2 regions of the Streptomyces sp. NPDC001770 genome follow, and region 1 is predicted to be linked to the other one. Evidence: riboswitches for the same ligand, from Rfam matches in the RefSeq annotation. Region 1 holds a riboswitch; the other holds the start of a gene.
The links. A riboswitch is a leader RNA that binds a small molecule or an ion and turns the genes downstream of it on or off. The one in region 1 is predicted to bind glycine.
Positions count from the first base shown of each region.

Region 2: another riboswitch for glycine. It lies ahead of gcvT (glycine cleavage system aminomethyltransferase GcvT); the one in region 1 lies ahead of gcvP (aminomethyl-transferring glycine dehydrogenase).

Region 1 is NZ_JBSFFN010000022.1:115,120-125,572, forward strand. It holds gene ACWCSV_RS20700 (VWA domain-containing protein) at 1-986, shown strand, start outside; gene ACWCSV_RS20705 (hypothetical protein) at 1,111-1,338, shown strand; gene ACWCSV_RS20710 (glutamate--cysteine ligase) at 1,404-2,909, opposite strand; gene ACWCSV_RS20715 (hypothetical protein) at 3,406-3,996, shown strand; gene ACWCSV_RS20720 (DUF5999 family protein) at 4,313-4,519, shown strand; gene gcvP (aminomethyl-transferring glycine dehydrogenase) at 4,653-7,538, opposite strand; glycine riboswitch at 7,730-7,826, opposite strand; gene ACWCSV_RS20730 (PRC-barrel domain-containing protein) at 8,134-8,505, shown strand; gene ACWCSV_RS20735 (DNA polymerase IV) at 8,427-9,959, opposite strand; gene ACWCSV_RS20740 (MerR family transcriptional regulator) at 10,068-10,453, opposite strand, start outside.
Region 2 is NZ_JBSFFN010000004.1:242,006-252,458, reverse strand. It holds gene ACWCSV_RS06235 (LamG-like jellyroll fold domain-containing protein) at 1-1,899, shown strand, start outside; gene ACWCSV_RS06230 (L-serine ammonia-lyase) at 2,313-3,695, opposite strand; gene glyA (serine hydroxymethyltransferase) at 3,875-5,137, opposite strand; gene gcvH (glycine cleavage system protein GcvH) at 5,156-5,533, opposite strand; gene gcvT (glycine cleavage system aminomethyltransferase GcvT) at 5,657-6,772, opposite strand; glycine riboswitch at 6,920-7,017, opposite strand; partial or broken gene ACWCSV_RS06210 (AAA family ATPase) at 7,191-7,679, shown strand; gene ACWCSV_RS06205 (enhanced serine sensitivity protein SseB) at 7,953-8,720, shown strand; gene ACWCSV_RS06200 (enhanced serine sensitivity protein SseB C-terminal domain-containing protein) at 9,080-9,865, shown strand; gene ACWCSV_RS06195 (ABC transporter permease) at 10,446-10,453, shown strand, end outside.

The DNA of each region.
Region 1 (10,453 bases):
TCGCGCACAACGCGAAGGCGGGCGCGGGCGGCAAGGTCGACCTCTTCTACCCGAAGGACGGTGCTCCGCAGCTCAACTACCCGTACACGCTGGTGGACGAGACGGCGATGAGCGTGGAGCAGAGCCGGACCGCGCTGCGCCTGATGACGCTGCTCCGCGAGAGCAGCGCGGGCGGTCCCGGCGCCGTCCTGCCCGCCCAGGGCTTCCGCTCGCCGGACGGCGACGCCGAGGCGCGGGTCGTCCGGGCGGCGGGCGGGGAGGACCCCCAGCCGTACGCCGGGGCCCCCGCGGCCGCGCCCACCGCCGCCGAGCTCCAGGAGGTCCTCGGCATGTGGACCATCACGGTGCAGAGCGCCCGGCTCTCCACGGTGGTCGACGCGTCGGGCTCGATGGCGACCCCGGTCCCGGGCAGCGGCGAGTCGCGGATGGAGGTGACGAAGGAGTCGCTGCTGCGGGCGCTGAGCCAGTTCACGGACGACGACGAGATCGGCCTGTGGGAGTTCGCCACCACGCTCGACGGCGAGAAGGACTACCGCGAGCTGACCCCGACGCGCCGCCTCGGCGACCGGACCGCGAGCGGCACCGTTCACCGGAAGGAACTCGCGGCCGCCTTCGACGAGTTGGAGCCCGTACCGAACGGAGCGACCGGGCTCTACGACACCACGCTCGCGGCGTACCGGGCGGCGGTGGCGAGCTACGTGCCGGGCAAGTTCAACGCCCTGGTGATCCTCACGGACGGCTCCAACCAGGACGACCACGGGATCTCGCGCACCGGCCTGGTCCAGCAGCTCAAGACGCTCGCGGACCCGGAGCGCCCGGTGCCGGTCCTCGCCATCGCGGTGGGGCCGGACGCGGACCGCGAAGAGGTCGCGGAGATCGCGAAGGTGACGGGCGGGGACGGTTACGAGGTGAGCGACCCCGCCGAGATCCAGTCGGTGATCCTGCAGGCCATCATGACGGCCAGTCAGGCCGGCATCCCCGGGTAGGCCGGCTCCGGCGTCCGCCCGGCCGCGGCACGAGGCGTCCGCACCGGCCCGCGCGGCCGGCGGGCGGCCCGTACCGGCGCCGGCCGGTCACGCGTTGTCCGTACCACCGTCTACCGTGCACCCCATGGACCCGAACGACAGGACGGACGGGACGGACAAGTCCCCCATGGACGACCCGCAGCAGCTGGGCGTGGCGTTCTGGGCGCAGGCCCACGGCTTCGCGCTGGGCGAGGAGCCTCCGCCCGGCTCGCCTCTCGCCCGCGTGCGCGCCTTCACGGCCGAGCACGGACCGGAGGCACTCGGACCCGAGCACATCCGGGCCGCGGTCGAGGGACGCCCCCTGACACCCTGAGAGCGCCGCCCGGCCCTGGGCGGGCACAGGGGCGGTGGACCTCCCGGAGGGGTGCGCACCCGCGCTCAGGGCTTGGGGAATCCGACGGGCCAGGTGTGCACCGGTTCGCCGCTGCGCGCCAGTTCGCCGTACCTGCGGGTGGTGGCGGCGAGGGCGGCTTCCCGTCCCAGCCCCGCCTCCTGCGCCCGGTGATAGGTGTCGACCTGCCAGGAGGCTCCGTTGGTCCGCCGGCGGCACCGCTCCTCGATGATGCCGAGGTACCGGTCGCGGTCGGCCGGCTCGATGTTCCACGCGTCGAGCCCGGCGGCCGCGAGGGGCAGCAGTTCGTCCCGTACGAGCTTGACGGCGGGGACCTTCGCGACCCCGCCGGAGCGGCCGGGGCGCGGCCACAGCAGTTCGGCCTCGATGCCGTACCGGCAGGCGTTGTCGAAGTTCTCCTCGGCGGCTTCGAAGGGGAGCTTGCTCCACACCGGGCGGGGTTCGTCGGCGAGCGCGCGCACCAGCCCGTAGTAGAAGGCGGCGTTGGCGAGTACGTCGGCGACGGTCGGCCCGGCGGGCAGCACCCGGTTCTCCACCCGGAGGTGGGGCGCCCCGTCCGCGACTCCGTAGACGGGCCGGTTCCACCGGTAGATCGTCCCGTTGTGCAGGACGAGTTCGGCCAGCGTCGGCACGCCTCCTTCGTCGAGCACCCTCAGCGGGTCCTCGTCGGAGAGGATCGGCAGCAGCGGCGGGAAGAAGCGGACGTTCTCCTCGAAGAGTTCGTGCGCCGAACCGATCCAGCGCTCCCCGAACCAGGTCCGCGGGCGTACTCCCTGGTTCCGCAGTTCGGGCGGCCGTACGTCCGTGGCCTGCTGGAACAGCGGCGGCCTCGATTCGCGCATCAGTTCCTTGCCGAACAGGAACGGCGCGTTCGCGCCGAGTGCGATCTGCACCCCGGCGACCGCCTGCGCGGCGTTCCACACGTCGGGGAACCGAGCGGGGGTCACCTGGAGGTGCAACTGCACGGAGGTGCACGCCGATTCGGGGGCGATCGACGGGGACGCGCACACGAGGTGCTCGACGCCCTCGATGTCGATCGCGAAATCCTCGCCCCGTGCGGCGACCATCTCGTCATTGAGAAGGGTGTATCGGTCCACGTCCGAGAGGTTGCCGAAGACCAGGTCGTCAGGTCCCAGCGTGGGAAGAATTCCGATCATGACAATGCCTGCGTCGACCTCGGCAGCCTTCCGATGGGCATAGGCCAGCCCTGTACGCAACTCCTCCGCCAGCTGATCGAAAACCCGGCCGCTCAGCCGGTGCGGAACGATATTCACCTCGAGGTTGAACATCCCGAGTTCCGTCTGGAAATCCCTGCTGGCGATCCGCTGGAGCACCTCGGCATTCATCATACGGGGCGTGCCGTCCGAGGCAGCGAGATTCAGCTCGATCTCCAGCCCCATGAAATTTCGGGGACGGTCGAACCTCCGCTCCTCCAGCAGCCTCTCCAGTCCTTCCAGACACCGGGCCAGCTTGCGCCGGTACGCCGGGCGGTCGGACAGGTCAAAGGCGTGCGCCACGACCTTCTCCCCCATCGAAGAGTCCCTCCATCAGTGGCGGCCCGCGGCCAGGTCGCTCGCATCTCGATCGATAATGCCCCGCAGAAGTGATCCATAACGCCTGCGGAAGCGTCCGGCAGCGGATAGGCTGGGGCCGCTCGGTCATCAGGCACATTCCGGAGGCATGCGGCGGGCGGCTCATTCTGACTCGCCTTCCCTTCGCACAGGTGGCGGAAACACCGATCTTTTTGAGCCGACCGCGAAATGTGAAGGCTCGCAGGCGGCAGCCGGGACACCTACCGCGAATCACCAGAAACTCCGCATTTCAAAGGCGCAAAAGTCCCTTGCGCGTCATATGACCGACAGCTAGTGGAAACACCGGGCGAACACTTGTCATATAAACTCCGCTGACGAGGCCGATTGTCGATGCGTCCAGCCGTCGACCGGCCTCCTTCTGACGTCCCGCACGCCGACAGCGCCGTCTGCACCCACCCACGCATCACCGTGTCTCCGAAGCGAGAGGCGACCCACCATGCCGCTGCATGTTCCCCCGGCCCCCGCGCCCGCACTGCGCAGCGTTCTCACGGCACTCGGTTCTCCCACCGCGGTCCGCGAAGCCCGCACCCCCGCTCTGCGCTCCGCCCAGGGACCGCTGAGCCCCGAACTCCCCCTGCCCGTACACGTTCTCGACCGGTCAGCCGCCGACGCACCCGCGCCGGCGACCCGGCTCACCGGCTGGCGGTTCCTGATCCGGGCCGAGTCCGGGATCGTCGCCGCCGCCGACACCGTCCTCACCGCGGACGGCTGGGCCTTCTCGCACTTCTTCGAGGGCCCGTATCTCGCTTCGACCGAACGCGCCCTGCGCCAGGCCGAGTCGACGGCAACGCTCCACCAGCCGAGACTGCTCTCCGTACCCGAGCTCTACATGCTCACCCTCTGGCTGCACGGTGACACCGGGGCCGACCCGGCCTCCGGCGCGGTCGCGCCCAACGACATCCTCGTTCCCCTCGCGCCCGCTCCGACCGGGATCGCCGCCCACCGGCCCTACCGGGCCGCCGATCTGCTCCCGGTACTCTCCCTGCGCATCGCGCCCCGCCCCGGCCCCCTCGTCGGCTCGGCCTGACCCGCCGCTGTCCCGTGAGCCCGTCCCCGCCCCGTGCGGGGGCGGGCTCACGCACGTCCGCCCGCTCGGCGCACACCCCGGCGAGACGGGCCCATGGCCCACTCGGACTACCCCGGACCCCCCGAACAGACGGGGGCCGCGCGGTGAGCCGTCCGCGCGGGTGACACCTCGGCGGAGCGTGAAACGAGCTGAGTCGAAATCCCTGCGGAACGCCGCGCGTGGCGCAACACTGAGACCGACCGGCCTGTACGGAAGGGCCGTTCGGCACTCACCCGCATATCACGCATCCACCACTCGACCCAGCGAAAGAACCTCCATGTGCCAGCATCAACCCCCCTGCCCCACCGCCGAATCAGCTGCCCGGGAGGCCGCCCGGCTCGTGGCGCACCACCCGGAGCAGGGCTGGAGCCTGCTCTGCAACGGCGTCCTGCTCTTCGAGGACACCGGCGAACTCCTCCCGGACGGACAGATCATCGCCCCGCACCGCCCGCTGGCCACCGGCCGCGTGGTGAAGGCCGCCTGAAAAGGCCGCCCGAGAGCGGTCCGAGGACCTCCGGGCCCCGGCGGTACGGACAGGGGCCGGCCCGGAGAGATCTCCGAACCGGCCCCGACGCATGTCCGCGTGTGCCCGGGCGCACGTGCGCCCGCTGTGCCCGTCAGTGGTCGTACTCCTCCAGCGGCGGGCAGGAGCAGACCAGGTTGCGGTCGCCGAAGGCACCGTCGATCCGGCGCACCGGCGGCCAGTACTTGTCGGCGGCCGAGACGCCTGCCGGGAAGACCGCGACCTCGCGGCTGTAGGAGTGGTTCCACTCCCCGCCCAGCGCGTTCGCGGTGTGCGGGGCGTTGGCGAGCGGGTTGTCGTCCGCGGTCCACTCCCCCGAAGCCACCTTCTCGATCTCGCCGCGGATCGCGATCATCGCGTCGCAGAACCGGTCGATCTCGGCGAGGTCCTCACTCTCGGTCGGCTCGATCATCAGGGTGCCGGCAACCGGGAACGACATGGTCGGCGAGTGGAAGCCGTAGTCGATCAGCCGCTTGGCGACGTCGTCGATGCTGACGCCCGTCTCCTTCGAGATCGACCGCAGGTCGACGATGCACTCGTGCGCGACCAGGCCGGCCGGGCCGGTGTACAGGATCGGGAAGTGCGGCTCCAGCCGCTTGGCGATGTAGTTCGCCGCGAGCACGGCCACCTGCGTGGCGCGCTTGAGACCCTCGCCGCCCATCAGCCGGACGTACGCCCACGAGATGGGCAGGATGCCGGCCGAGCCCCAGGGAGCGGCCGAGATCGGGCCGACGCCCGTCTCCGGACCGGCGGAGGGCTGGAGCGGGTGGTTGGGCAGGTACGGCGCGAGGTGCGCGCGCACGCCCACCGGGCCGACACCGGGGCCGCCGCCGCCGTGCGGGATGCAGAAGGTCTTGTGCAGGTTCAGGTGCGAGACGTCGCCGCCGAACTTGCCGGGCCGCGCGAGGCCGACCAGGGCGTTGAGGTTGGCTCCGTCGACGTAGACCTGACCGCCCGCGTCGTGCACCTCGCCGCAGATGGCGGCGACGTGCTCCTCGAAGACACCGTGCGTCGACGGGTACGTGATCATGAGCACGGCAAGCTCGTCGCGGTGCTTCTCGATCTTGGCGCGCAGATCCTCTATGTCGACCTCGCCGTCGTCCGCGGTCTTCACCACGACGACCTTCATCCCGGCCATCACGGCGCTCGCCGCGTTGGTGCCGTGCGCGGAGGACGGGATGAGGCAGACGGTGCGCTGGTCGTCGCCGTTGGCGCGGTGGTAGGCGCGGACGGCCAGCAGACCGGCGAACTCGCCCTGCGAACCGGCGTTGGGCTGGATCGACACCGCGTCGTAGCCCGTGACCTCGGCGAGGCGCTCCTCCAGCTCATGGATGAGGGTGAGGAAGCCCTCCGCCTGCTCGGCCGGGGCGAAGGGGTGCAGCGCGCCGAACTCGGGCCAGGTGATCGGCTCCATCTCGGTGGTCGCGTTGAGCTTCATGGTGCAGGAGCCGAGCGGGATCATGCCGCGGTCGAGCGCGTAGTCGCGGTCGGCGAGCCGCCGCAGGTAGCGCAGCATCGCCGTCTCCGAGCGGTGCTGGTGGAAGACCGGGTGGGTGAGGTAGTCGTCGGTGCGCACCAGCTGCTCGGGGAGCGCGTCGGCGGCGGTGGCGTCCAGCGCCTCGACGTCGCCCTGCGCGCCGAAGGCGGCCCAGACGGATTCGAGGTGGGCGCGGGTGGTCGTCTCGTCGCAGGCGACGGAGACGAGGTCCGCGTCGACCAGCCGCAGGTTGACCCCGCGGGCGCGGGCGTCGGCGACGACCTCGGCGGCCCTGCCGGGCACCCGCACGGTCAGCGTGTCGAAGAAGGAGTCGTGCAGGACCTCGGCACCCGCGGCCCGCAGCCCGTCGGCGAGGATCGCCGCGTAGCGGTGGGTGCGCCGGGCGATCGTCCGCAGCCCGTCGGGGCCGTGGTAGACGGCGTACATGCCGGCCATCACGGCGAGCAGGACCTGCGCGGTGCAGATGTTGCTGGTGGCCTTCTCGCGGCGGATGTGCTGCTCGCGGGTCTGAAGGGCCAGGCGGTACGCCTGGTCGCCGTCCGCGTCCACCGAGACACCGACCAGGCGGCCGGGGAGCGAGCGGGCGAACTTCTCGCGGACGGCCATGAAGCCGGCGTGCGGTCCTCCGAAGCCCATCGGCACACCGAAGCGCTGGGTGGTGCCGACCGCGATGTCCGCGCCGAGGTCGCCGGGGGAGGTGAGCAGGGTGAGGGCCAGCAGGTCGGCGGCGACGGTGACGATCGCGCCGAGCTCGTGGGCGCGCTCGATCACGGGACCGATGTTCCGTACGGCCCCGGAGGCGCCCGGGTACTGGAGCAGCACGCCGAAGACGCCGCGCTCGGCGATCTTCGCCGGGATGCCGTTGGTGAGATCGGCGACGACGACCTCGACCCCGGTCGGCTCGGCGCGGGTCTCGATCACCGCGATCGTCTGCGGCAGGGTGTCGGCGTCGACGAGGAAGACCCCGCCCTTGACCTTGCCGACGCGCCGCGCCAGCGCCATGGCCTCGGCGGCGGCGGTGCCCTCGTCGAGCAGTGAGGCACCGGAGGTGGGCAGGCCGGTGAGCTCGGCGACCATGGTCTGGAAGTTGAGCAGGGCCTCCAGGCGGCCCTGCGAGATCTCCGGCTGGTAGGGCGTGTACGCCGTGTACCAGGCGGGATTCTCCAGGACGTTGCGGAGGATGACCGGGGGCGTGAAGGTGCCGTAGTAGCCGAGCCCGATCATCGGAGCGACCACCTGGTTGCGGTCGGCGAGCGTACGCAGCTCCGCCAGCACCTCGGCCTCGGTGCGCGCCGACGGGAGGTTCAGCGCCTCGGTGCTCTTGATCACGTCGGGCACCGCCGCGGCGGTGAGCTCGTCGAGCGATCCGTATCCGACCTGCGCGAGCATCTTCGCCCGGGCCTCGCCGTCCGGCCCGATGTGGCGCTGCTCGAAGGGGATGCCCTGCTCCAGCTGGGAGAGCGGGGTGCGGCGGGGGGTCATGATGGAGGCCTCCTGGTCTGACACGACCTGCGAGGGGCACCGCGGCGCGGCTGCCCGTACGGCCTCCCCCTCTGTCATCTCGACCTGAGAGCTTCACCGGCGCGCCCTGGGGCGTACCGGCTTTCACCGTCGGTGAGGGTGAGCCGTACCGGGCACGTGCCGGGTGGGACCGCCCTGCTTTCCAGAGTGACCTCGTCCATGCGGTACGGGGGCCTGAGAGATTCCGGGGAGGATTTGCTCCTTCGGCGCCTCCGGAATCAGCACCGGAGGCTCTCCCGCACGGGGTCAGCAGCCATGTGCCAGCCTACCAGCGGGGATCTTCGCCGTTTCTTCGAGTGGCCGATATACGGAATCTGCACTTCTGTAGTGGCTGTGGAGTAGTTGCTCGGCTGTGTCTTCGAAGTGGCGCCGTTCGGCCGGAGGCCGGGCCGGGAGGCGTCCGGTGCGTGCGGTCGCAAGGCGGAGGATCGTCCTCGTACTGGGCGTACGAGACGGATTCCGACAACGCGGCGAGCGTGTCTGCCGGACGCCGCCCGGCAGACGGCACTTCGAAGACACGGCCCGGCCCCAGTCGTCGCGACCAGCGGGAGGCACCGTGCAGACCGACATCGATCCGCGCAGCCTGATCGGCCGCAAGGCATTCGACCGCGCAGGCGTCAAGATCGGCACGGTGGACGAGGTCTACCTCGACGACGCCACCGGCGTCCCCGAGTGGGCAGCCGTCCGCACCGGCCTGTTCAGCAGGGACGCCTTCGTCCCGCTGGAGCCGAGCGAATTCGTCGAGGACACCCTGCGTGTCCCGTTCGACCGCGCGCTGATCCGGGACGCGCCGGACTTCGGTGTCGGGCGGCATCTCTCGCCCGAGCAGGAGCTTCAGCTGTACCGGCATTACGGACTCGACTCCTCCTCCGTGACCGATCCCGGCCCCGACCGGGACTTCGGCAGGCTGGCCGGCCAGGACGAGTAGTCCACCGGCTCCGCCACCAGCGGCAGCGGATCGGCCGGGACGAGGTCCGGGTCGTCCACCCGGAACGTGCGCACCCGGCCGGGCGGGTCGCCCGGCCGCTCGAACCGCACGGTGACCCGGCCGACGCCGCTGCCCTGCACCCAGCCGTGCCCGTACGCCCCGTGCCGCACGTCGTGGCCAGGGGACCAGCGCCGCGCGGCGCGCTCGGCGGCCTCGTCCCCGGAGGCGTCGGCCGCGGGGTGTCCGGGCGGCGGGCCGGGCGCCTCGCGGAGGGGTTCCGTCCCCGAGACCGTGCCCGGGGTCGCCCCCGCGCCCGTCCCGGAGGCCGGCCCCACCGGTTCAGGTTCACCGGCCGCCCGCTCGGCCTCCGCCCGCTCGGCCTGCGCCGCCTGCGCGAAGAGGTCCTCCTGCGTGTAGTCCGCCAGGCCCGTGACGCCCACGCCCAGCAGCCGTACTCCCCCGGTGGTGTCCACTCCCTCCAGGAGGCGGGCGGCGGCCTCACGCACCACTGAGGGGTCGTCCGTGGGGCCGCGCAGCGTCTCGGAGCGGGTCAGGGTGGAGAAGTCGTAGCGGCGCACCTTGAGCACGACGGTGCGTCCGGAGCGCCCGGCCTTCCGCAGTCGCTCCACGCACCGGCCGGCCAGCCGCTCGACCTCCGTCCGCACTCGCGTGCGGTCGTGGAGGTCCACCTCGAAGGTGTCCTCGACCGAGACGGACTTGGCGTCGCGTTCGGCGACCACGGGCCGGTCGTCCAGGCCGAGCGCCATCCGGTACAGCGAGACCCCGTGCGCCTTGCCCACCAGCCGTACGAGCTCGTCCTCGCCCGCCTCGGCCAGATCGTGGACGGTGGTCATCCCGGCCCGCCGCAGATGGTCCCCGGTGGCCGGACCGACCCCGGGCAGGGTGCGTACGGGCATCGGCGCCAGGAGCTCCCGCTCGGTGCCCGGCTCGATGAGCATCAGCCCGTCCGGCTTGGCCTCCTCGGAGGCGATCTTCGCCAGCATCTTGGACCCGGCGAGCCCCACCGACCCGCTGAGTCCGGTGACCGTACGGATGGCCTCCCGCAGCCGCTCCCCGGTCGCGCGCGCCGAGACGGAGTCGTCGGCGGCCCCACCGGCTTCCAGATCCACGAATGCCTCGTCGAGGCTGAGCGGCTCCACCAGGGGGGAGAGCCGTCCCAGAAGTTCCATCACCTGGTCGCTGACGGCGCGGTACAGGGAGAAGCGCGGCACCAGGTAGGCGGCGTTCGGGGCCAGCCGGCGCGCCTGGGCGGTCGGCATCGCCGAGTGCACCCCGAAGCGCCGGGCCTCGTACGAGGCGGTGGCGACGACCCCGCGCGGGCCCACGCCGCCGACCACGACCGGCTTGCCGCGCAGGCTGGGCTTGGCGGCCTGCTCGGCGGAGGCGAAGAACGCATCCATGTCGAGGTGGAGGATGGTGGGCGCGGATCTCACACCGCCGATGGTGCCCTACGCCACTGACAACGACACCGCCCGGCACCCGTTCGCCGGGGGCCGGGTGTCTGTGAGGGTGTCCGTCGCCCGGTGCCGGGCGCCGACGTCTCAGACGGCGCGGTTGCGGCGCCGGGCCAGTTCGTCGGTGGGGTTGTGGCCGACGAGGGTCTCCCCCGTGTCCACGCGCTCCCCGTGCAGCTGCGAGAGGGCCGCGTCCACGTCCCGCCACACCACCCCCACGGCGATGCCGAAGACGCCCTGGCCGCCCTGGAGCAGATTCACGACCTCGTCGGGCGAGCAGCACTCGTAGACGGTGGCTCCGTCGCTCATCAGCGTCATGCGCTCGAGGTCCTGGAATCCCCGGGCCCGCAGATGCTGCACCGTGGTGCGGATGTTCTGCAGGGCGACGCCCGTGTCCAGGAAGCGCTTCACGATCTTGAGAAGCACCACGTCGCGGAAACTGTAGAGGCGCTGGGTGCCCGAGCCGTAGGCCG
Region 2 (10,453 bases), on a different contig from region 1:
GGCGCCGGTGTGCTCGGCGCGGGGGCGGCCGCCACGGCGACCGGACTGCTGGGTGCGACACCCGCCTTCGCGTCGGACAGGGGCTCGTCCGGTGCGCACGATTCCGGTTCGGACGGTTCCGGTTCGGACGACAGGAAGGGCCACGGCTCGCGCGGCACGTGGAGCCCGGACCCGGAGAGCCCGCGGTTCACCTTCGTCGTCATGCCCGACACGCAGTACATGTTCGACATCGACCGGATCCACCCGGCCCCGATGGAGGCGTCCTTCCGGTACGTGCTCGACCCGGCCGGGCGGGCCGGCGGGAGGGACGAGAACATCGTGTTCCTCGCCCACCTCGGCGACGTGACCAACAACGGTCACGCCGAGGAGTACGCCGCCGTGACCAAGGTGTTCGACATGCTCGACGACGCGGGCGCCGCGTACGGAGTGCTGGCGGGCAACCACGACGTGGGCGGCGACGACCAGCGCGGCCGGACGCCGTACCTGGACACCTTCGGCCCGGCGCGCGCCAGGAAGTCGCCCGCGTACCACTCCTCCAGCCCCGACGGCTACAACACCAGCCACATCTTCCGCGCGGGCGGCCGAAGTTGGATGGTGCTCTCCCTCGACTGGCGGATGTCGGCGGCGGGGTTCGCCTGGGCCAACGCCGTCATCAGGGCGAACCCGACGCTGCCGGTGATCGTGACGACCCACGAGATCGTCGGCTCGTACGACGACGGCTCCGCCGAACTCTCCGCGTACGGGCAGCAGATGTGGGACGGGCTGATCAAGGACAACGACCAGGTCTTCCTCACTCTGAACGGCCACTACTGGCCGCCCGGCTCCACCGTGAAGAAGAACAGCGCCGGCAACGACGTGCACCTGCACATCACCAACTACCAGGACCGCTACTACGGCGGCTCCGGCATGCTGCGCTCGTACCGCTTCGACCTCAACCGCGGCCGGATCGACATCGCGACGTTCTCGCCGTGGATGCGGGAACGCGCGGCCGAGGACGAGCTGAACGCGGCCGCCGCCCAGGAGATCGAACTGACCTCCCCGGTCGACTACTTCTCCATGGACATCGACTTCGAGAAGCGCTTCGCCGGCTTCGCCCCGGTCCCGGAGCGGGCGCCCCGCGCCGCCCGGCGCATGCTGGTTCCCGGCACCCTCGCGTACTGGCGGTTCGACGGCTCCGGCACCGAAGGCGGCAGCCTGCCCGCCGGTACGGTCGTCCAGGACCAGACGGGCCACGGCAACGACCTCGTCCTCCAGCAGGTCCCGGGCGCCGCCGCGAACGCGCTGACCTGGACCGGCGACCACCACCCCGACCAGCCCGGACACGGCGGCCTCGTCTTCGCCGGCCAGGGCAACCCGGTCGGCGGCGCGTACCTCCGCACCGTCGACAGGGCCCCGGTCAACGCCGAGACCTTCCCGCACGGCTACACCATCGAGCTGTTCTTCAAGGTGCCCGCCGACTGGGACGGTGGACGCAACGGCTGGTCCTCGATGCTCAGCCGCGCAGGCACCGCCGCCGAGGCCGGGAAGAACGGCCCGACGTCGACCGCCGACGAACCCGTCATGACGCTGGGGCTCAGCGGCTCCCTGGAGATCCAGTGGAACGCCTACCCGCTCAACATGGACGGAGCGACCACCGCGTGGAGCCACCTGCTCCAGCAGCAGGAGTGGTGGCACGTCGCCGTCGTCAACGACGGCAAGGCGAGCAAGCTCTACGTGAACGGCTGCGAGGAGGGCCGCAACCCCACCTCGAAGGCGGTCGGCCTGGCCTCGCTGCACAAGCCGTTCCTCGTGGGCGGCTACCAGTGGGCCGGGAATGTCAGCCAGGTCTTCCACGGCACCCTCGGCGACGTACGGATCGTCGACCGGGCGCTGCGGGTGGACCAGTTCATGAACGCCTGACCGGGGCTGAGGGCGCGTCTTCGTACGTCCCGCCGGGCCGCCCCTGGCGGTCCGGCGGTCTCCTCGTCAGCCCGTCGAGACCGGCTCGACCCGCGACCCCGAGGGCTGTCCGGGACGGGCCACGTGCGGCGGTGCCTCCGGGGACCTGGGGAGCCGAGTTGGGCTGACCATCAGGCGAGCACCGCCTCTACGGCGGGGCGGATGACGGAGAGCGCCCCCAGCTCGCGGGCGATGACTGGAGTTCGCCGACCCCGCTCCGTGCGCCGCGACGTAGGCAGCGGCCGGGTGCGGACAGGTCCATCTCCCCTTCGGCGACCAGGCGTGCCAGATCGCCGAAGGGGAGCAGGGCAGGTGGCGGGGGCGGAGCCCCCGTCGTTGACCGCATGGGAACGCGCCGGTCAGGGCCTACGGCCTCAGCACTCGATGATGTTCACCGCGAGACCGCCCCGGGCGGTCTCCTTGTACTTCACGGACATGTCCGCGCCGGTCTCCTTCATGGTCTTGATGACCTTGTCCAGGGAGACCTTGTGGGTGCCGTCGCCGCGCAGGGCCATCTTCGCGGCGGTGACGGCCTTGACGGCCGCCATGCCGTTCCGCTCGATGCAGGGGATCTGGACGAGGCCGCCGACCGGGTCGCAGGTGAGGCCGAGGTTGTGTTCCATGCCGATCTCGGCGGCGTTCTCGACCTGCTCGGGGGAGCCGCCGAGGACCTCGGCGAGCGCGCCGGCGGCCATGGAGCAGGCGGAGCCGACCTCGCCCTGGCAGCCGACCTCGGCGCCGGAGATCGAGGCGTTCTCCTTGAAGAGCATGCCGATGGCGCCCGCCGCGAGGAGGAAGCGGACGACGCTGTCGTCCTTCTCCTCGGGGGTGGCGCCGCCCGCCGCGAAGTTCATGTAGTAGTGCAGGACCGCGGGGATGATGCCGGCCGCGCCGTTGGTGGGGGCGGTCACGACCCGGCCACCGGCGGCGTTCTCCTCGTTGACCGCCATGGCGTAGAGGGTGATCCACTCCATCGCGTGGGTCTGCGGGTCGCCCTCGGCGCGCAGCTGGCGGGCGGAGTTCGCGGCGCGGCGGCGGACCTTGAGGCCGCCGGGGAGGATGCCCTCGCGGGACATGCCCCGGCCGACACACGCCTGCATGACCCGCCAGATCTCCAGCAGACCGGTGCGGATCTCCTCCTCGGTGCGCCACTCCTTCTCGTTCTCCAGCATCAGCGAGGAGATCGAGAGTCCGGTCTCCCGGGCCAGGCGGAGCAGCTCGTCGCCGGTGCGGAAGGGGTGGGCGAGGACGGTGTCGTCGGGGATGATCCGGTCGGCGCCGACCGCGTCCTCGTCGACGACGAACCCGCCGCCCACCGAGTAGTACGTCTTCTCCAGCAGCAGCGCGCCGGTCTCGTCGTACGCGTGGATGGACATCCCGTTGGCGTGGTACGGAAGCGCCTTGCGGCGGTGCAGGACCAGGTGCTCGTCCGCGTCGAACGGGATCTCGTGGGCGCCCAGCAGGCTGATGCGGCCGGTGGTGCGGATCTGCTCGACCCGGGCGTCGGCGGACTCGACGTCCACGGTCCGGGGGGACTCGCCCTCCAGGCCGAGGAGGACCGCCTTCGGCGTGCCGTGGCCGTGGCCGGTCGCGCCCAGGGAGCCGTACAGCTCGGCGCGTATCGAGGCGGTCGGCGCGAGCAGGCCCTCGTTCTTCAGCCGGCGCGCGAACATCCGCGCCGCCCGCATCGGTCCCACGGTGTGGGAGCTGGACGGCCCGATGCCGATCGAGAACAGGTCGAAGACCGAAATGGCCACGGGGAGACTCCTAGCTGGGCGGACGCCGTTGTCCACCGGCGAAACGAAAAGGGGGGTGGGGGGAGCAGAGGGGAGCGGGGGAGGTGCCCCGTACGGAACGCGGCGGGGCACCGCGCTCACCTTCCAGTGTGCGCGATGCCCCGCCCGACCTGCGAAAAATGCCCGTGAACGGGCGGTTGCTACTTGCCCAGGCCGGGGTACAGCGGGAACTTCTCGGCCAGCGCGGCGACGCGGGCCTTCAGGTCCTCGGCGTCGAACGCGGGCTTCAGGGCCGAGGCGATGATCTCCGCCACCTCGGTGAAGTCCTCGGCCTGGAAGCCGCGGGTCGCCAGGGCCGGCGTACCGATGCGCAGGCCGGAGGTGACCATCGGCGGGCGCGGGTCGTTCGGGATGGCGTTCCGGTTGACCGTGATGCCGATCCCGTGGAGCCGGTCCTCGGCCTGCTGGCCGTCCAGCTCGGAGTTGCGCAGGTCCACCAGGACCAGGTGCACGTCGGTGCCGCCGGAGAGGACGGAGACGCCCACCTCGGTGACGTCCGGCTGGACCAGGCGCTCGGCGAGGATGCGGGCACCGTCCAGCGTGCGCTGCTGGCGCTCCTTGAACTCCTCCGAGGCCGCGACCTTGAACGACACGGCCTTGGCCGCGATCACGTGCTCCAGCGGGCCGCCCTGCTGACCCGGGAAGACCGCCGAGTTGATCTTCTTGGCGAGCTCCTGGGTGGAGAGGATCACGCCACCGCGCGGACCGCCGAGGGTCTTGTGCGTGGTGGTCGTGACGACGTGGGCGTGCGGCACCGGGTTGGGGTGCAGGCCCGCGGCGACCAGGCCCGCGAAGTGCGCCATGTCGACCATCAGGTACGCGCCGACCTCGTCCGCGATGCGGCGGAAGGCGGCGAAGTCCAGCTGGCGGGGGTAGGCGGACCAGCCGGCCACGATCAGCTTCGGCTGGGACTCCTTGGCGAGGCGCTCCACCTCGTCCATGTCCACGGTGCCGTTCTCACCGACGTGGTACGGGACCACGTTGTAGAGCTTGCCGGAGAAGTTGATCTTCATGCCGTGGGTCAGGTGACCACCGTGGGCCAGGTTCAGGCCCATGATCGTGTCGCCCGGCTTGAGCAGCGCGAACATCGCGGCGGCGTTCGCCTGCGCACCGGAGTGCGGCTGGACGTTCGCGGCCTCGGCGCCGAAGAGCTCCTTGATGCGGTCGATCGCGATCTGCTCGACCACGTCGACGTGCTCGCAGCCACCGTAGTAGCGGCGGCCCGGGTAGCCCTCGGCGTACTTGTTGGTGAGGACGGAGCCCTGCGCCTCCATGACGGCGACCGGAGCGAAGTTCTCCGAGGCGATCATTTCGAGGGTGGACTGCTGGCGGTGGAGCTCGGCGTCGACAGCGGCGGCGACGTCCGGGTCCAGCTCGTGGAGGGAGGAGTTGAGAAGCGACATCAGGCGGTCCCTTGGGTCTCAGTTGCCGGAGAACTCGGTGTATTCGTCGGCGGTGAGCAGATCCCCCGGCTCCTCCGCGACGCGAACCCTGAACAGCCAGCCACCCTCGAAGGGGGCGGAGTTCACCAGGGACGGGTCGTCCACCACGTCCTGGTTCGCCGCGGTGACCTCGCCGGTGACCGGCGAGTACAGGTCGCTGACGGACTTGGTCGACTCCAGTTCGCCGCAGGTCTCGCCCGCGGTCACCGTGGAGCCGACCTCCGGAAGCTGGGCGTACACGACGTCACCGAGCGCGTTGGCCGCGTACTCGGTGATGCCGACGGTCGCCACGCCGTCCTCGACGGCCGACAGCCACTCGTGCTCCTTGCTGTACCGCAGCTGCTGGGGGTTGCTCATGACCTGAATTCTCCTGTACGCGGGTGGGTGCTGATGAACGATGGTCTTACGGGATGAGACGCGACTGCGTCACGTTCGGCCCGGCGGGCGGGGCGTGGGCGGGGCCCGAACGGGCGCCGACGCCTACTTCTGGCGCTTGTAGAAGGGCAGGGCCACGACCTGGTACGGCTCGTGGGTGCCCCGGATGTCGACGCCGACACCCTCGGTGCCGGGCGAGGCGAACGCCGCGTCCACGTACGCCATGGCGATCGGCCTGCCCAGCGTCGGGGAGGGGGCGCCGGAGGTGACCTCGCCGATCACCTTGCCGTCCGCGACCACCTCAAAACCGGCGCGCGGCACCCTGCGGCCCTCGGCGACCAGGCCGACGAGCTTGCGGGGCGGGGCGGTCTCGGCGCGTCCGGCGGCGGCGGTGAGCGCTTCGCGGCCCACGAAGTCGCCCTCCTTCTCGAACTTCACGACCCGGCCGAGACCCGCGTCGAACGGGGTCAGCTCGGTGGTCAGCTCGTGCCCGTACAGCGGCATGCCCGCCTCCAGGCGCAGCGTGTCGCGGCAGGAGAGCCCGCAGGGGATCAGGCCGTGCGGGGCACCGGCCTCGGTGAGCGCCTGCCAGAGGGCCTCGGCGTGCTCCGGGGCGACGAAGAGCTCGAAGCCGTCCTCGCCGGTGTAGCCGGTACGGGCGATGAGCGCGGGCACCCCGGCGACCGTGCCGGGCAGGCCCGCGTAGTACTTCAGCCCGTCCAGGTCGGCGTCGGTGACGGCCTTCAGAATGGCGGGCGACTCGGGGCCCTGGACGGCGATCAGCGCGTACGCGTCGCGGTCGTCACGGACCTCGGCGTCGAAGCCGGCGACCCGCTCGGTCAGGGTGTCCAGCACGGTCTGGGCGTTGCCCGCGTTGGCGACCACGAGGTACTCGTCGTCGGCCAGGCGGTAGACGATCAGGTCGTCCAGGATGCCGCCGTCCTCGCGGACGATCATCGTGTAGCGGGCCCGGCCGACGCCGACCGTGCCGATGTTGCCGACGAGCGCGTGGTTCAGGAAGCGGACGGCCCCGGGGCCGGTGACGGCGATCTCGCCCATGTGGGAGAGGTCGAAGAGCCCGGCGCGGGTGCGTACCGCGTTGTGCTCGTCACGCTCGCTGGCGTACCGCAGCGGCATGTCCCAGCCGGCGAAGTCGGTCATGGTCGCGCCCAGCGAGCGATGCAGCGCATCGAGGGCGGTCGTACGGGGGGCGGTGCTCATGAGGTGGCTCCCAGGGCGCGCAGGGCATGACGACGAGGACGGTCCCTCCCCATCTGTCATCGGAACCTGAGAGGTTCGCCGAGAGGCCCCTGACGGGTCGGCTTGCACCTTGGGTGGAGCCGGTGACGGCTCGCTTTTCAGATCTGCCTCATCCACGCGGTACGGGGCCTGAGAGATTCAAGGGAGGAACTTGCTCCTTCGGCGCCCGGCACACACGGTGGCCGGGACTCTCCCGCGTGGATTCAAACGGCCGGTATGCAGTTGCGCGCACATCATCGCACGCAGGACGGGCGGCCCCGGCGCCCGGTACCCCCGCCCCTGCCACCGCCCGGCCTCCCGTCCGGGAGACTTGCCGCGCATTACCTTTTCTTTACACTTTGTGGGCAGGTGCTGGGGTGACTCGACAGGGGGAGTGCCGATGTCGTTGCGACCGTACGCGGGGGTGGTGCGGAGGGGGGTCGCGGTGCGGCGGGAACCACCCGCCGCCGAGAAGGGGCCGCCGGCCGTGCGCGACCTGCGCGGTGGGGCGGGGGACGGACCGCGGCGGCTGGAATTCGCCCCCGGGGATGTCGTCGTCGTCTCCGGGCTGCCCGGCAGCGGCAAGTCCACCCTGATCCGGCGCGCGGTCACCGCCCGCGCCATCGACTCCCAGGACACCAGGGACCGCTTCACGGCTGCCCTGCCCCGCTTACTCCCGTACGCCCTCTACCGCCCTCTGGTCCGCGCCGCCCACTACTACGGGCTGCTGCGGGCGCTCCGCTCCGGCGAGGCGGTCGTCGTCCACGACTGCGGGACCCAGGCCTGGGTGCGCCGCTGGCTGGCCCGCCACGCGGTGCGCCGGGGCCGCACCCTCCACCTGGTGCTGCTCGACGTGCCCCCCGAGGCGGCCCGGGCGGGCCAGCGCCAGCGCGGACGCGGCGTCTCCGGGTACGCCTTCGCCCGGCACCGGCGCGCGGTCGGCCGGCTGCTGCGCGACACGGAGTGCGGCCGGCTGCCCCCGGGCTGCGCCTCCGCCGTGCTGCTGGACCGCCCGGCGGCGGGGGCGCTGCGGTCCATCGCCTTCCCGGGCCTTCCCGTCGGCGGGGCCCCGTCGACGGCGGTGCCGGTGCCGGGACGCCGACGCCCGTCGGCGGTTACTGTTTCTGCCGCAGGACACGGTCGAGTAGAGGACACAGAGCCAGTGGACATCCCGGCACAGATGCCGCCCCAGCAGCTCCAGGGGTGGCCGGCGAACGAGCTCGAAGAAGTACTCAGCGCCTCGCTGGGCGTCCCCGAGGCGGCCGGCCGGCTCGTCGAGGTGCTCGGCCGCAGCCAGGTCTGGATTCCGCTGCCCAACGGCGGCAGCCCCGCCAGTGCCGACCTCGACCTGCCGACGGTCGAGTTCGACGGCGCCGCCTTCGTCCCCGTCTTCAGCTCCGAGGCGCAGTTCCTCAGCTGTGTCGGCACCCACCTCTCCTTCGCCGTCGCGCCCGCCCGCGAGTTCGCGCGCGGACTGCCCCCGCAGCTCGGCATCGCGGTGAACCCGGGCGGTGCGGTCGGGCTCCCGCTGCCCCCCGCCGCCGTCGCCGAGCTCTGCCGCACCGGGAGCACCCCGCTGGACGGACCGGCCGGCGGCGGCCGGGTGCGGCTGTGGGAGCCGGACTGGAAGGAGGAGCCGGTCGACTTCCTCGCCGCCGTCTCCGCGGAGTTCCGGCAGACCGGTCTGGTCGCCACCGCCCGGCGGGCCCTGGCCAGCATCGAGGGCGGCGACCCCGTCCTCTTCATCGGCGTCTCCGGGTTCCAGGCGTCGATGTGGGACGAGACGACGCGGAGCGTGCCCCTGGACGCGCTGGGCCGGGCGCTCGGCCGCGTGCAGGTGCCGTGGCCCGTCAACCTCGTCCTGCTCGACGTGGCGCAGGATCCGGTCGGCGACTGGATGGTGGAGAAGGTGCGGCCGTTCTTCCAGTGAACCGTTCTTCCCGTGGGCCGTTCGTCGGGTGGGCCGTTCGTCGGGTGGGCCGTTCGTCGGGTGGGCCGTTCCGCAGGTGAACCGTCCTCCCCATGAGTCTCCCCGTGGCCGCGAGCCGTTCAGCGGCGAGCCGTTCTCCTCATGAGCTGCTCGTCGGGAAGGCGGAGAGCGGCCGTGCCGTACGGGCCGGCCGCCCTTCCCCGGGGGCGGGTCGCGGGCCCGCCGTTGTCCGGCATGTCGGGTGGTGGCGTCAAGTCGGTGTCAGTAAGGGCGCATAAGCTGGTTTGATGGCGAGGTCGCTCCCGCACGCCCGGGGGCGTCCGCGCGACACGGTGAATCGACGAGGGGCGGGACCCAGGGTGAGTGCGTCAGGCACGGCGGCGGCCGGGCAGGTCGAACACATGCTGCGCCAGGTGACCCCCGGGCGCTTCGACACGTACGAGGAGCTGCTGAAGGCTCTTTCGGACGGCCAGGTCTGGATGCTGCTCTGGCACGGCACGGCCGGCTCCCCGGACGCCCAGTACGGCAACATCGGGGTGGACGGCCTCGGTTACGCCCCCTGCGTGACCTCTCCGCAGGAGCTCGCGGCCAGCGGCTGGAACCGCGCCCACGAGGTGATCACCGGCCGGGAGATCGCCCGCTCGCTCTTCCCCGACCACTGGGGGATCTGGCTCAACCCGCACACCCCCGGTGGCGGCGTCGGCATCCCGTGGCTGGATCTGCGCCGGATCGCCACCGGCCTCGACCGGCTGCCCGCCGGACCGCTCACCCTCTCCGAACCCGCCGTCGAGATCCCGCAGTTCTACGCGCTGCTGTCGCAGAACGCGCACCGCACCCCGGCGATCCGCTCGCTGCGCCGCGCCTGGGTGCAGCCCGCCCTCGGCGCCCCGTACCTCGCCATCGGTCTCGACCTCTACGACACCGGACGGGCCGCCGTGGAGTCGGCCCGCGCGATGATGGGACAGACGATCGGCGCCGTCCCGGACGGGCTCCCCGTCTCCACGGTCGCGATGTCCGACGACTACGACCCGGTCGCGATGTGGCTGCGGGCCAACGCCCGTCCGTTCTACGACCGGGAGGCGCACGCGCAGCCCGTCGCGCCGCCGTCCGCCGCCCGCGGTTACGGCTACCCGCCCGCCTACTGACCCGCCCGCGGTGACGGCTACCCGCCCGCCTACTGACCCGCCCGCGGTGACGGCTACCCGCCCGCCTGCTGACGCGTCCGCCCACTGACGCGTCCGCACACTGGGACACTCTCCTCCCGGCGCGCTCGCGCCGTGCTGTTCCGCGCTGCCCGGAAGCCGTACGCGCCCAGTGGTGCGGGGCCGTTGTGCCCCCCTTTCCCTCCGGTCGCGCCGACTGGCCGTCATGTCCGCTTAGCGGTTTCCGGGTGGTGAACATCGAACTCGTCTGCCCGTATGCCCATTTGTGCGTCGAGCGCCTACCGTTCGCGGGGTGTAACCCCGTGTTCGGATAACGGAAGCCCCTGGCCAGCATCACGGTTGCGCATACTTTCCCCGTCAGCTCTGGCGACTGATCGCATACACGCTGAAGACTCCCGTGTCATGCATGGGGTCGCCGATTCCGTGAGTGGTTCCACGACAGAGTTCAGCTGCTCAGCGGGGTCGCATCATCTGCGGCCACTGGGCATCTCATAGGCAAGGCGAGCCGTCGACAGCGGCGTTGCAGAGGCCGGTGACCACCGGCTGGAAGGGTCAGGGCGCTGTGACCGC